Geminicoccus roseus DSM 18922: one gene and its partner. The main gene of each other region encodes a partner of the protein of the gene in region 2 in a complex. Links are inferred from orthologs where the notes say so. Each region holds a gene or a part of one and is shown on either strand. Other genes may lie near its edges. The genes, in order: dhaK and dhaL.

Region 1 (3,312 bases), 1.3 Mb from region 2 along the record:
GTGGTGCTGTGGAACCTGTCCGGCTCGATCACCCTGCCGGTCCTGGGCGGCATCGAGGTTCCCGCCTACATGTTCTGGACGGCGATCCTCTACGCCATCCTGGGCTCCTACCTGACCTATCTGGTCGGCCGAAGGCTGGTCCAGGTCAACTTCGCCCTGGAACGCTACAACGCCGACTTTCGCTACCGGATGATCCGCACCCGCGAGAACGCCGAGAGCATCGCCCTTTATGGCGGCGAGCCGCAGGAGCGCTCCAAGCTGCGCGAGGCGTTCGGGCGGATCTACGAGACCTGGTGGCAGTACATGACCCTGTACAAGCGCCTGACCTGGCTGACCGTGTTCTACGCCCAGGTCGCCAGCATCTTCCCGCTGGTCATGCAGGCGCCGCGCTACTTCAGCGGCGAGATCGCGTTCGGCGTGCTCACCCAGACCGCCGGCGCCTTCGCCCAGGTCCAGGGCAGCCTGTCCTGGTTCGTCGACAATTTCGACGTCCTGGCCGACTGGAAGGCGGTGGTCGACCGGCTCACCGGCTTTGGCGAGACCATGGAGGAGGCGCGTGCGCAGCAGAAGGATGGCGGGCTGGTCGTGCAGCCGCATGACGGCAGGGATCTGCGGATCGACGGGGTCGAGGTCCGCCTGCCCAATGGCGCACCCTTGCTGCACGGCGTCGACCTGACCATCCCGCCGGGCTCCCGCCTGGTCCTGCAGGGCCCCTCGGGCAGCGGCAAGACCACCCTGTTCCGGGTGCTGGCCGGACTCTGGCCGTTCGGCAGCGGGCAGATCCGCACGCCCGGCGGGGCCGAGGTCCTGTTCGTGCCGCAAAAGCCCTACATGCCGGTGGGCTCGCTGCGCGAGGCGCTGCTCTATCCCAGGACCACCGAGCTCGGCGACGACGAGGCCCTGCGCGAGGCGCTGACCCTGTGCCGGCTGGAGCACCTGACCACCAGGCTGGACGAATCGGCCAACTGGTCGATGAGCCTGTCGCCCGGCGAGCAGCAGCGCCTGGCCTTCGCCCGCGCCCTCCTGCTCGCACCCGACTGGCTGTTCCTGGACGAGGCGACCTCGGCGCTGGATCCTGCCACCGAGGAGCGGATGTACCGCACGGTCATCGAGCGGCTGCCGCACGCCTCGATCATCTCGATCGCCCACCGTCCGTCCGTGACCGGCTTCCACCGGGGCCGCCTGGTGATCGACAAGGAGGCCGGGACGGTCGCCGAGAAGCCGCTCGATCCATCCGAGGGAGGAACCACGTGAAGAAGTTCATCAACGACGTCGACAACATCCTGGTGGAAAGCCTGGCCGGCTTCGGCCGGGCCCATGCGGACCTGGTCGAGGTCTCGCTGGACCCGATGTTCGTCCGCCGCCGCGAGCCGACCCGGCCGGGCAAGGTCGCGCTGATCTCCGGCGGCGGCTCCGGCCACGAGCCGCTCCATGCCGGCTTTGTCGGCCACGGCATGCTGGACGCCGCCTGCCCCGGCCATGTCTTCACCTCGCCCACGCCCGACCAGATGATCGCCGCGGCCGCCGCCGTCAGCGGTGGGGCCGGCACGCTGTGGATCGTGAAGAACTATGCCGGCGACGTGATGAACTTCGAGATGGCCGCCGAGATGGCCGAGGGCGAGAGCGCCAGCGTACTGGTGGTCGACGACGTCGCAGTGGAAGATTCCAGCTTCACGACCGGCCGGCGCGGCGTGGCCGGCACGATGATCGTCGAGAAGATCACCGGCGCCGCCGCCGAGGCCGGCGCGGACTTGTCGGCGCTGAAGGCGCTGGGCGACGACGTGGTCGCGCGCACCCGCTCGATGGGCGTGGCGTTCACCTCATGCCTGGTCCCGGCCGCCGGCTCCCCGACCTTCACCCTCGAGCATGACGAGATGGAGATGGGGGTCGGCATCCATGGCGAGCCGGGGCGGCGCCGGGAGAAGCTGGCGCCCGCCCGCGCCATCGCGGAGCAGATGACCGGCGCCATCCTGCAGGACCTCGCCCCCGCCAAGGGCCAGGAGGTGCTGCTGCACGTGAACGGCTTTGGCGGCACGCCGCTGATGGAGCTCTACCTGATGTTCGAGCAGGCGAGCGCGATCCTGGCCGACCGCGGCCTGAAGGTGGCCCGCTCGCTGGTCGGCAACTACACCACCTCGCTGGAGATGGCAGGCTGCTCGGTGACGGTCACCGCTCTCGATGCGCGCCTGACGGAGCTATGGGACGCGCCGGTTCACACCCCGGCCCTGCGCGCCGGGCGCTGACGACGATCGGTCACGGCGAGGGCAGCAGCCCCTCGCCGTCGCCGAGTTCGCATGGATAGTCGATCGTCAGCAGGACCAGGAGGATGGTGCTGGTGGTGAGCTGCTGCAGGGCATCGCGCGCCCGTGGCTTGCGGCGAAGCTCGGCGATGTGCTCGAGCAGCCTGGGCGCCACCGTGCCGGGCTGGAGATCCTCCTCCGCCGACGGGCAGTACAGGGGCGTGCCCTGCTCGGCCATCATCGTGTTGGTCATCGACAGGGCATCGAGCGCGCCGCCCAGATAGAAGGTCGCGACTGCCTTCTCCTGCTCGGTGCCCCCCAGGAGGCGCTCGATCTCCGCCGCATCAATCGTGCTGTACTGGGCGGCTTTGGCCGGTCCGAGCGATGCCAGGGCGAGCAGAAGGGCGCCAAGGGCAAGTCTCATCGACGAATTCCAGGCGGTGGTTCACGGACGATGCGCATGAAGCGCGCGAAGATCTCCAGGTCGGCCGTCAGCGCGGACGCCACGTAGCGCAGCTGGTTGGTCGACTTGGCGAGGGAGTGCAGATAGCGCGGGTCGCGCCGGCCCATCATGATGATCTCGGAATCGAGGCTCATCAGCGTGATCGGCTTCATCGACTCGATCATGTTCAGGCCGATGCCCAGGCGCATGCCCTGCATGCTCACCGCGATGGGGGCTATCTCGTAGGAGGTATCGAAGCTCTCGGCCGCGGCCTCGGCATCGCCTTTGGCGAGATGGGCGGCAGTCAGGTAGAGCCAGGTGATCCCGCTGAACGGCGAGCGGTTCAGGGAGTCTTCCAGATAGGTAGCAGCGCGGGCATAGCGGTCGGATGTCTCGGCCTCGGTATCGCCCGGGCGCGCGACCAGGTCGGCAAGCCCGCAATAGCGCAGGGAGTCCGCGGTCCGCGAAATATCGAGGGTCGCCTCGCACACCGCGTCGAGACGGCGCGATGCCTGCGGCGTAAGCGTTCCGCCGGCGCTCAGCAGCGTGAGCGGGGCCGGCCCGCCGACGCGCTCAATCGTCGCGGCGAACTCCCGGCCCGCAAAGGCCAGGGCAACAAGGAACAGGGCG
Region 2 (3,023 bases):
TCCTGACCCTGCGCCGTCCGGATGGCACCAAGGAAGTCGTCTATGCGCCCGCCGAGGTGAAGAACCTCCCGCAGGTCCAGATCGGCGACCAGGTCGTCGTGACCTACGTGGCCTCGATCAGCGCAGCCAAGATAGGCAGCGACGCTGTGCCCACGGCTGTCCTGGACGAGGGCGTGATGGCAGCCCCCGAGGGAGGGAAGCCGGGTGTCGCTGCCGGCAGCACCGTCACCACGACCGTCACCGTCGAGGACTACGACCCGTCGACCCACATCGTCACCTTCACCGGCCCGAACGGTATGCAGCGTACCGCCGAGATCCAGCGGCCCGAGATGCGAGCCTTGGCTGGCAGCCTGAAGAAGGGCGATCAGGTCGAAGTCATCCTGAGTGAAGCAGCGGCCGTGACCATCCAGCGGCCGGAGTCCTGAAATGAGGCGGCGCAGCCGGGCAGAACCCAGCTGCGCACGCCAAAGTCACTCCCGCGCCGCGAACACCTCCTTGGCGGCGAACAGCCCGTTGAGCGCTGCCGGGAAGCCGGCATAGACTGCCATCTGGATGATGGTCTCGGTGATCTCGTCACGGGTGAGACCAACGTTCAGCCCGGCTTCGATATGCACCTTCAACTGCGGGGTTGCTGTGCCCATCGCGGTCAATGCCGCGATGGTGGCAATCTCGCGGCTGCGCAGGTCGAGGCCCGGCCGCGTGTAGACGTCCCCGAACGGGAACTCGATGAGCATCTTCGCGAAATCGGGCGCAATTTCGGCCAGCGCCTCGATCACCCGCTCGCCGGCCTTCCCGTCGATCTCAGCCAGCGCCCGCGCGCCGCGCGTGTAGCGGTCGTCCACCTGGTTGCTCTGCATCGTCGATCTCCTCCGCATCCAGACCGCCGTAACTGGCGATCTTGCTGTCGAGGACGCGAAGGCAGGCCTGCTGCTCGGCCACGTGGGCACGCACCCGCTCGCGATGCGCCCGCAGGATGGCCTGGCGCTCGCTTGCGGTTCCGGCGCCCGCCATACGCAGACGTGCGTAGTGCAGCATCTCGCGGATCGGCATGCCGGTGGTCTTGAGGCGGCCCAGGAACTCGATCCATACCAGGATGGAGGGGTCATAGTCCCGTTGCTTCGCCTGCGTGCGCACGGCGAACGGCAACAGCCCGATCCGCTCATAGTAGCGGATCGTATGGGCGCTGAGGCCGCTCCTCCGTGCCAGCTCACCGATCCTCATCGCCTGCCTTCGACGTCATGGACGATCAGGCTCATACGAGTTCGAGCGCACTCGAAGTCAACCGCCAATGCAGGCTTCCGGCGGTGGTCCCGTCAGGTCCGACCTATGCCTCGGTGGCGGTCGCGAACGCGTCCAGGATGATGCTGACCGAGATCGCGCCGGGATCGGGATGGCCCAGGGCACGCTCGCCCAGGGTCCGCGCCCGGCCGAACTGGGCCACCATGTCCTTGGTCTTCTCCACTCCTTCCTCGGCGGCCTTGGCAGCTGCCCGGGCGGCTGCGGGAAGGCCGGCTTCGGCATAGGAGCGCGCTGCCTGGGCCGCCGGCGCCAGCGCGTCGAGCATGGTCTTGTGACCGGGCTCGGCCTTGCCGCGCGCCTGGACCGCCTTCTGTCCCTCTTCCAGCGCCGTGGCATAGGCCGGGGCATCCAGCCCGTCCTCCGGCAGCACCTTGCCGGCCCCGGTGAAGAAGGTGCCGAACACCGCGCCGGAGGCGCCGCCGCTGGTGCTGACGATCGCCATGCCGACCGTCTTGAATAGGTCGCCCACCGTAGCGGCAGGCTTCTTGTCGAGCGCCTCCTTGGCCGCCTTGAAGCCCCGCGCCATGCCGAGGCCATGGTCGCCGTCGCCGATCGCCTGGTCGGCCTTGGTCAGGCGCTCGGTGCTGGCGATGATGGCGTCGGCGGCGGCCAGGAGCGCGGCCTTGGTCTGGTCGACGGTGAGGCGGTCGGACATCGGGAACCTCAGTGCTGGGTGAACGGAAGCGACTGGCAGGGCGCCTCGATCAGGCGCTCCAGCTCGTCGTCGAGACGGACCAGGGTAATCGAGAAGCCGGCCATCTCCTGGGACGTGAAGTACGCGCCCATGTCGGTGCGCGCCACCTCGATCCCGTACCCGGCCAGGAGGGCGCGAGCCCTGCGGTTGACGATCAGAAGCTCCATCTGGGTGGTGGCGCCCAGGTTGTTGAGCAGCATGGCGACCCGGTCGCCCTTCTGGAATGGCAGGTCGCGCACCAGCCGGTCGATCATCTTGGTGGTCAGTTCGTCGGCGGGCATCAGGTCCGAGCGCTCCACCCCGGCCTCGCCGTGAACGCCCAGGCCGATCTCGATCTCGCCCTCTCCCAGCTCGAAGGTCGGCTCGCCGGTCTCGGGCAGCGAGCCTGCCCGTACCGCGACCCCGATCGTGCGGACGTTGGCCTGGGCCTTGCGCACCACCGCCTCGGCTTCCTCCAGGGTCTTCGCCTCGGCGCAGGCCGCACCGGCGATCTTGACCATGTAGAAGGCACCGCCGATGCCGCGCCGCCCCTCGAGGTCCGGCGTGGCCACATCGTCGGTGACCAGGACGGTCCGCACCTCGATCCCGTCCTCGGCCGCCATCTCCGCGGCCATGTCGAAGTTCAGCACGTCCCCGGCATAGTTGCCGTAGAGATAGAGGACCCCCTTGCCACGGTCGGCGGCCTTGGTGGCTTCGTGGATGAAGTTCGGTGGCGGCGAGGCGAAGATGTTGCCGGCCACGCTGACATCGGCCAGCCCCTTGCCGACATAGGCGGAGTACATCGGCTCGTGGCCGGACCCGCCACCGACCAGGAGCGCCACCTTGCCCTCCTCGATCTCGGACCGGATCAGGACGGGCACGTCGTCGAGCTTGCGCAGCCTGCCATGCGACGCCAGCACCAGCCCGTCGAGCACCTCGGCAACGATGTTTTCGGGGTCGTTGATGATCTTCTGGATCTTGGACATGGAGGCCTCAGGAATTCGGGTCGGAGGTGGGCTTGGGCGGCGAGAGGTGATCCAGCACGATGAAC

What was found.
Region 1: the proteins of dhaL (region 2) and dhaK are in contact, whole or in part, in a crystal structure (PDB 3PNL), measured with the Escherichia coli proteins. The link is inferred for Geminicoccus roseus DSM 18922 from one-to-one orthologs.

What each region holds. Positions count from the first base shown.
Region 1 is NZ_KE386572.1:1,889,864-1,893,175, reverse strand. The notes cover bases 248-3,246. They hold dhaK (dihydroxyacetone kinase subunit DhaK), read left to right. Parts: upstream 248-1,250; coding sequence 1,251-2,243; downstream 2,244-3,246. Other genes in these bases: GEMRO_RS0110000 (hypothetical protein), read right to left, coding at 2,661-3,246; GEMRO_RS0110005 (hypothetical protein), read right to left, coding at 2,254-2,664; GEMRO_RS0110015 (ABC transporter ATP-binding protein/permease), read left to right, coding at 248-1,254. Also shown: more of GEMRO_RS0110015, read left to right, coding at 1-247; more of GEMRO_RS0110000, read right to left, coding at 3,247-3,312. UniProt on the Escherichia coli protein: Dihydroxyacetone binding subunit of the dihydroxyacetone kinase, which is responsible for the phosphoenolpyruvate (PEP)-dependent phosphorylation of dihydroxyacetone via a phosphoryl group transfer from DhaL-ATP.
Region 2 is NZ_KE386572.1:574,600-577,622, forward strand. What follows is about bases 140-2,849. They hold dhaL (dihydroxyacetone kinase subunit DhaL), read right to left. Parts: upstream 1,955-2,849; coding sequence 1,325-1,954; downstream 140-1,324. Other genes in these bases: GEMRO_RS0104085 (hypothetical protein), read left to right, coding at 140-425; GEMRO_RS0104090 (carboxymuconolactone decarboxylase family protein), read right to left, coding at 471-857; GEMRO_RS0104095 (MerR family transcriptional regulator), read right to left, coding at 802-1,221; GEMRO_RS0104105 (dihydroxyacetone kinase subunit DhaK), read right to left, coding at 1,963-2,849. Outside these bases: more of GEMRO_RS0104085, read left to right, coding at 1-139; more of GEMRO_RS0104105, read right to left, coding at 2,850-2,958; GEMRO_RS27455 (hypothetical protein), read right to left, coding at 2,966-3,023. UniProt on the Escherichia coli protein: ADP-binding subunit of the dihydroxyacetone kinase, which is responsible for the phosphoenolpyruvate (PEP)-dependent phosphorylation of dihydroxyacetone.